2 regions of the Nocardia sp. NPDC003726 genome follow, and region 2 is predicted to be linked to the other one. Evidence: riboswitches for the same ligand, from Rfam matches in the RefSeq annotation. Region 2 holds a riboswitch; the other holds the start of a gene.
The links. A riboswitch is a leader RNA that binds a small molecule or an ion and turns the genes downstream of it on or off. The one in region 2 is predicted to bind thiamine pyrophosphate.
Positions count from the first base shown of each region.

Region 1: another riboswitch for thiamine pyrophosphate. It lies ahead of thiC (phosphomethylpyrimidine synthase ThiC); the one in region 2 lies ahead of ACWDMM_RS24525 (purine-cytosine permease family protein).

Region 1 is NZ_JBSFNF010000010.1:64,787-68,388, reverse strand. Features, by position in the region: gene ACWDMM_RS15675 (homogentisate 1,2-dioxygenase) at 1-188, shown strand, start outside; gene fahA (fumarylacetoacetase) at 185-1,363, shown strand; gene ACWDMM_RS15665 (hypothetical protein) at 1,719-2,165, shown strand; TPP riboswitch at 2,352-2,474, shown strand; gene thiC (phosphomethylpyrimidine synthase ThiC) at 2,464-3,602, shown strand, end outside.
Region 2 is NZ_JBSFNF010000020.1:99,971-103,572, forward strand. Features, by position in the region: gene ACWDMM_RS24515 (SLOG cluster 4 domain-containing protein) at 1-5, opposite strand, end outside; gene ACWDMM_RS24520 (DUF72 domain-containing protein) at 2-844, opposite strand; gene ACWDMM_RS24525 (purine-cytosine permease family protein) at 866-2,227, opposite strand; TPP riboswitch at 2,223-2,338, opposite strand; gene ACWDMM_RS24530 (hypothetical protein) at 2,507-2,902, opposite strand; gene ACWDMM_RS24535 (cytochrome P450) at 3,376-3,602, shown strand, end outside.

The DNA of each region.
Region 1 (3,602 bases), on a different contig from region 2:
CGGTGCACCCCGGCGGCTATGCCCACGGTCCGCAGCCCGGGGCCTACGAGAACAGCATCGGCATCGAGTATTTCGACGAGCTGGCCGTCATGGTGGACACGTTCCGCCCGCTCGAACTCGGCGAAGGGGCGCTGGCCTGCGAAGACCCGACCTATGCGTGGACCTGGTCGGGCCGGGGCCCCGCGTGAGGACCAGGGTCGAGGTAGCGCCGGCCTCGCTGTTCGGTCCGGACAATCTGCCGTACGGGGTCTTCGCGACGACCGGCGCGCGCCCCCGCGTGGGGGTGCGGCTCGGTGACCATGTCATCGATCTGGCTGTGCTGCTGGATGATCCAGTTTTCGCCGAGCCGAGCCTGAACGCCTTCCTGGCGCAGGGACCTGCCCGTTGGCGCACGGTGCGCGACCGGATTCGCGAGGCGGTCGACGGCGAGCTGGACGACGCCGCGGTGCACCGCCTGGCCGACGTGGTGTTGCGGCTGCCCGTGCGCATCGGCGATTACGTGGACTTCTACGCCAGCATCGACCACGCGACGAACCTCGGCCGCCTGTTCCGGCCGGACGGCGACCCGCTGCTGCCGAACTGGCGGCACCTGCCGGTGGGCTATCACGGGCGGGCCGGCACCGTGGTGGTGTCGGGCACCGCGATCGCACGGCCGTACGGGCAGCGCAAGACCGATTCCGGCGCACCGGTTTTCGGCCCGTCGCGGCGGCTGGACATCGAGGCCGAGCTCGGTTTCGTGATCGGCGTCGGCTCGCGGCTCGGCGTGCCGGTCCCGATCGACGAGTTCGCCGAGCGGGTGTTCGGCGTCGCGCTGGTCAACGATTGGTCGGCCCGCGACATCCAGGCCTGGGAGTACCAGCCGCTGGGCCCGTTCCTCGGCAAGTCGTTCGCGACGTCGATCTCGCCGTGGATCACGCCGCTGGCCGCCCTGGAGTCCGCCCGCATACCGCTGCCCGAGCAGTCGCCCGCGCCGCTGCCCTACCTGCACGGCGCCGAGCACTGGAGCCTGGACATCGACCTCACCGTGGCCTGGAACGGACAACCGGTCACCTATCCGCCCTACTCCCGGATGTACTGGTCACCGGCGCAGATGCTGGCTCATCTCACGGCGAACGGCGCATCGACGCGCACCGGCGATCTGTACGCCTCCGGCACCATCTCCGGCCCCGAACCGGATCAACGCGGCTCGTTCATCGAGTTGTCCTGGGGCGGCAGCAGGCCGGTATCGGTGAACGATCGGCAACGTACCTTCCTGGAGGACGGCGACGAGGTGACCATCACCGCGTCGGCTCCGGGCCCGCACGCGGCCAGGATCGGGTTGGGCGAGGTCACCGGCCGTATCCTTCCGGCACACCCGCACTGAACACGGCCGGGCGCTCGGCGTCGTACCAGGGGCGCGACCCGCCCGGTACACCATGGCGGATGTGCTGCGCGGTACGGAGCTGATGCCGCGATCGACTTCTTCGGCCGATCTGTCGAACGCCCGCTTACGAAACGGGCGGACTGCCGTCCGGCGAACGCCATCGGCAGGGCGGCGATGGTGTGCCCGACTTCCCTTTGTGGCCGGTCGATCGGCCTTCGCCCGAGGTTGCCTCGGACGGGCACTCGATGCTTGAGAACGGCGTCGCGCGGGTACGCCGCTACCCGAGCGCCTCGATCTCCGCCGCCGGATCGCGGAGTTCACGGCCGCACCCACCCTCCGGACAAGGAGCGAGGTCATGAACGATCGCCCGGATACAGCGCACTGCCGCCCCACCGGCGTGGACGACAACACGGTCGCCGCCACCGGCAAACTCTCCGAGGCGCTGGAGACCATCGAGCGTGCCCGCGGCCATCTGTACGCCTTCCACCAGCTGACCGGCGGGGCGGATCTGGCGCTGGACACGGCGGTGGAACTGTTCCGCGAAGCAGGGCACGATCACATCGCCGACCGGATCTCCACCGAGTTGATCGGCCGCAACGTGCTGGCCGGGCGCTGGACCTTCCAGATCGTCGAGGAATACGAGGACGGCTACTACGGTCTGTTCCGCGACATCGAGCGGGCCGCCAGGGACGAACTGCTGGACGGCCGCCGCCACGTCTACGAAGCCGAGATGAAAGAAGCCCGCCGCACCCACGGCGCACCGGGCCATTCGGCCAAGCCGGAGAGCGCCGAGAAGTCCTGATCGCGGCCAGGATTCCCGGCGACCGGACTCGCTCGCTCGGCGCGCGAACTGGATACCCGGTCCTGGCGCACTCGATTCCCACCCGACCCGTGCGAGTGCGGACACCCCTGCCTGGAAGTTCGCCCGATCGCGCCGAATCGCCGGGCGCGCGCCCGTGCGGTCCGGGTATGGTCGGGCGGGGAAATTTCACACACCAACGGGGGCTCGCACCAGCGGGCTGAGAGGACGGCTAGCCGAGAGGCGTCAGGGCCGTCGACCGTATGAACCTGACCGGGTAATGCCGGCGTAGGGAGGAAGAATGGCACGCGCCGCTGCGTCCGACGGTGGATCCGCACCCGTCGACAGCGTCACCACCGGCCCCATCGAGGGCAGCGTCAAGCACTATCTCGAGGTCGATGACCTGCGCATTCCGGTGCGCCGGATCAATCTGACCAATGGCGAGCACTTCGACGTCTACGACACGTCCGGCCCGTACACCGACGAGTCCGCGACGATCGACCTCGAAGGCGGTCTACCGAAACTGCGCGACACGTGGACCAAGCCCGAGGGGAAAGGTCCGCGCACCCAGCTCGCGTGGGCCCGCGAGGGCATCGTCACGCCGGAGATGCGCTTCATCGCCGCGCGCGAAGGCGTCGCGCCGGAGCTGGTGCGCGACGAGGTCGCCGCTGGCCGCGCGGTGATCCCGGCCAACCACAAGCATCCGGAGCTCGAGCCGACCATCATCGGCAAGAAGTTCCTGGTGAAGATCAACGCGAACATCGGCAACTCGGCCGTGTCCTCATCGATCGCCGAGGAGGTGGAGAAGATGGTGTGGGCCACCCGCTGGGGCGCGGACACCATCATGGACCTGTCCACCGGCAAGAACATCCACGAGACCCGCGAGTGGATTCTGCGCAACTCCCCCGTCCCGGTCGGCACCGTGCCGATCTACCAGGCGCTGGAGAAGGTGAACGGCGATCCGACCGCGCTGACCTGGGAGATCTACCGGGACACCGTGATCGAGCAGTGCGAGCAGGGCGTGGACTACATGACCGTGCACGCGGGCGTGCTGCTGCGCTACATCCCCCTGACCGCCAAGCGGGTGACCGGCATCGTCTCGCGCGGCGGGTCGATCATGGCGGCCTGGTGCCTGGCGCATCACCAGGAATCGTTCCTGTACACGCACTTCGAGGAACTCTGCGAGATCCTGGCCCGCTACGACGTCACCTTCTCCCTCGGTGACGGCCTGCGGCCCGGCTCCATCGCCGACGCCAACGACGAGGCGCAGTTCGCCGAACTGCGCACGCTCGGCGAGCTGACCAAGATCGCCAAATCGCATGGCGTGCAGGTGATGATCGAGGGTCCGGGGCACGTGCCGATGCACAAGATCGTGGAAAACGTGCGGCTGGAAGAGGAGCTGTGTGAGGAGGCGCCGTTCTACACCCTCGGCCCGCTCGC
Region 2 (3,602 bases):
GTCACTGTCCCGATCCCGCCGGCCGTGGCGACACGACCGACGCCAAGCGTTCCCGCAACGCTATGGCGTCGCGCGGCGCCCGCACTTTCGCGTCGTTGTCGAAATAGGTGTAGACGTCCAGCGTTCCGGCCCACGCGCGGATCTTCTCCGCCCACATCTCCAGACCCTCGTCGGTGTATCCGCTGACGTAGAGCTCGTCGTGGCCGTGCAACCGGATGTAGACGAAGTCGGCGGTGACCTCTTCCAGCAGCGGATACTTGCCCGCCGCGTCGGCGACGACGAGGGCTACGTTGTGGCGGCCGAGCAGATCGGTGAACGCCGGGGTCACAAAGCTTTCGTGCCGGATCTCCATGGCATGCCGGATCGGCCGGTCGGCGTCGGTGCTGGTGTACGGGGGGTCGACGCGGTGATCGTGCCGCCGCGCGATCTCCGCGGCCTGCTCGGTGCCGCGCGGCAGCCGGGACAAGAAGTCGTCCAGCACGTCGGCGTCGAAACGGAACGTCGGCGGCAGCTGCCACAGGATCGGGCCCAGCTTGGGTCCGAGCGCCAGCGGGCCCGATGCCAGGAAGTTGGCCAGCAGGTCGTCACCGTCGCGCAACCGCTTCATGTGCGTGATGAATCTGCTGCCCTTCACCGCGAAGAGGAAATCGTCCGGCGTCTGCTCGGCCCACTTCTGGTAACTCGACGGGCGTTGCAGCGAGTAGAACGAGCCGTTGATCTCCACACTGTCGAGCTGTTCGGACAAATAGGTCAGCTCGCGCTTGTGCGGCAAACCCTCCGGGTAGAACGTCCCGCGCCAGGGCGGGTAGACCCAGCCCGACGTGCCTATCCTGATCCGGCCCATCTCTCCATGGTGGCAAACGCGCTACGCCGATGGCGTCCTCGCCGCCTTGCCGACCAACCAGGCCACCGCCAGCGCCGCCAGGAACGACAGCAGCGATGCGCTCATCCACGCCTGCGGGGTGACATGCAGGGCCTGCCGGACGCGCTCCCAGAATTCGGTCCACACTCCGGCATCACCCGGATTGATCAGTTGATATACCGCGAACCCGGCCAGCCAGGCGAGCACCATGCCCCATCGCGCGGGCGCGTCCGGCGCGGTGTTCCATGCGCGGTGGGCACGCAGGAAGAAATCGGCGACCAGCACGCCGAGCAGAGGCACGAACACCGAACCGATGAGTCCGAGGAATCCGAAATAGTTCGTCATGTCCATCCACAGGGCCGACACCGTGATCAGCGCGCCGAGGCCGATCGAGAGCACTCTGCGGTCGACGCGCGGCGCGAGATTCTGGATCGACACGGCGGTGGAGTACACATTGGCGAAGGACTGGTCCGCCTCCCGCAGCACAAAGACGAAGAAGAACAGCGCGCCGAGGCTCACCTGCAGAAACGGTGCGTACGGCCCGCCTTCGCCGGTCGCCAGCGCCAGCGCGAACAGGCCGAGGACGTAGGCGACGATCTGGGTGAGCCCGTACGCGCCGCTGGCCGCGCCGAACGCGGACCGGCCGGTGCGGGCGTGCCGCGTGTAGTCGGCGGCGACCGGCACCCACGAGATCGAGACGGCCAGCGCGGCGTCGGTGGCGACCCAGAACAGGTTCCAATCGACGCCGAACGGCCCGCTTCCACTCGGGCCGGGGTTCGCCCGCAGATCCGGCAGACCGGCGCGGAAGAACTGCGCGTAGAACCAGATCAGGGCGATCACGACACCGGCGGTCACGAACCTGCGCAGCAGACGGACCGAGCCGAGCGGCCAGATCGTCAGGACGGTCGTGAGCGCGCCCGCGACCACGACGTAGAGCCAGCGCGGACCGCCGCCGAACAGTTCCCCGGCCGCGTCGCCGATGACGATCAGCTCGAAGGTCCCCCAGCCGATCAATTGCGCGATGTTGAGCACGGTGGGCAGGTAACTGAGTCGCGCGCCGAACAGTCCGCGCAGCAGCACCATCGCGGGTTGCCCGGTGCGTGCGCCGGTGAGCGCCGCCGCGCCGAGCATCAGTCCACCCACCAGGGTGCCGAGGACGGTCGCCAGGATGCCCGCCGCGATCGAGATCCGCGCCGCGCCCGCGGAGTCCGGCGCGAGCACGGTGTACGCGCCGGAGAACGCGATGAGGCTGACGCCGAGATTGGCCCAGAACGCACTCTGGTCCCAGAACGAAAGCACCTTCGGGGCGGGCTGATCGAGGGTCAGCGGGGCTTCGCGCGGCGCGCTCGTACGGGTCGACGACATGACGGAAACGCTCTCCCTACGCCGGCATTACCCGGACAGGTTCATGCGGTCGGCGGCGCGTGCGGTCCGCCCTCTCAGCCCGGCCGTGCCCGAGCTCCCGCGGTGAAGTGATTCCGGCGAATAGTACACCCGCGCCAGTTTTCGGGAGCCGGGGACGAGGTCCGGACGCCGAAGGGCCTCGAAGTGATGAGCGGTGCGGCACCCACCGCGCCGGCCCGCTTCCGGGGCATCGCCGACACGCACTGGCCGCACCGGCGCCGCGGTGGCCGCCCGCGCGGTTCAGCCCATGAGGAACGAGGCGGCGAACCACGCCAGCAGGACCAGCACCGCGCCGACCAACGCGCCAGGGAACATCGCGCGCCCCTGCCGGGCCGCCAGCAGCGACAGCAACGCGCCCACAGCGAAGCCGACGATCCCGCCGCCCACCATGATCCAGACGCCCGCGCTGGTATCGACCCGGCATTCCGGCTTGGACTCGCAGATGCCGCCCGCCATCAGGAACCACGGCGCCAGGACCGTCGACATCGCAGCCAGCGTCGCGGGCAGGAACCACAACAGCGCGCTCACGACGAGATCCGCGGTGCGCGGCGGCTCGACGGCGGGGGTCTCGGGTTCGCGCGTCGGATAGCCGGAGGGGGTCGTGCCGTGGGACACCTGGTTGAGGTAACCGTGCATCGTGTCTCGCTATCGCTTGTCGGGGGAGTCGGCCGGGCCGATGGAAGTTATACACCAGCCACGTGCACGTCGAAGTGCTTGTCTCCCCGCAGGATGCGGGCGAACGGCGTGCCTGCCGTCCCGGATCGGATGCGTCCGTCGATCCTTCCGCCGGTAGCGAATACGGAGCGTCACTGCGGGATTCGCGCGCGCCCGGTGTCGCCGGGGCGCGGCTGTCGGGGATCGTGGCCGGTCCGCAGCGGTGAGTCGTCCGCGATTTCGTTGCCGTGCGGAGGGGGCGGTCGCATCACCGCAGGTCGCGCGTCATTACCGATGCCCGTGAGCTACCTACGCGACGATCCTGTGTGTCGATCCGCTGCGCGGTCGGGACGATGCGTCGCAGTGGTGCGCCGTATGGGCCGAGCGCCGTCGCGACGATCCGCGCCGAGTGCGCCCGCGCTCGGTGCGAACGCTCCTACCGTGAGAGTGACGCGTTGACCACACCCCGAGACTTCGACCGCACCGCGGACGCCCCTGGCGCGCATCATGGTTCGCCCATCGACCACGACGTCGAGCGCGTATCGCTGTATTCCCCGGAGTTCGCGGCCGATCCGCATCGCTCCTACCGCGACATGCGCGCCCGCTACGGCTCGATGGCGCCGGTCGAACTGGCGCCGGGCGTGCCCGCGACGTTGGTGCTCAGCTATCACACGGCGGTGCG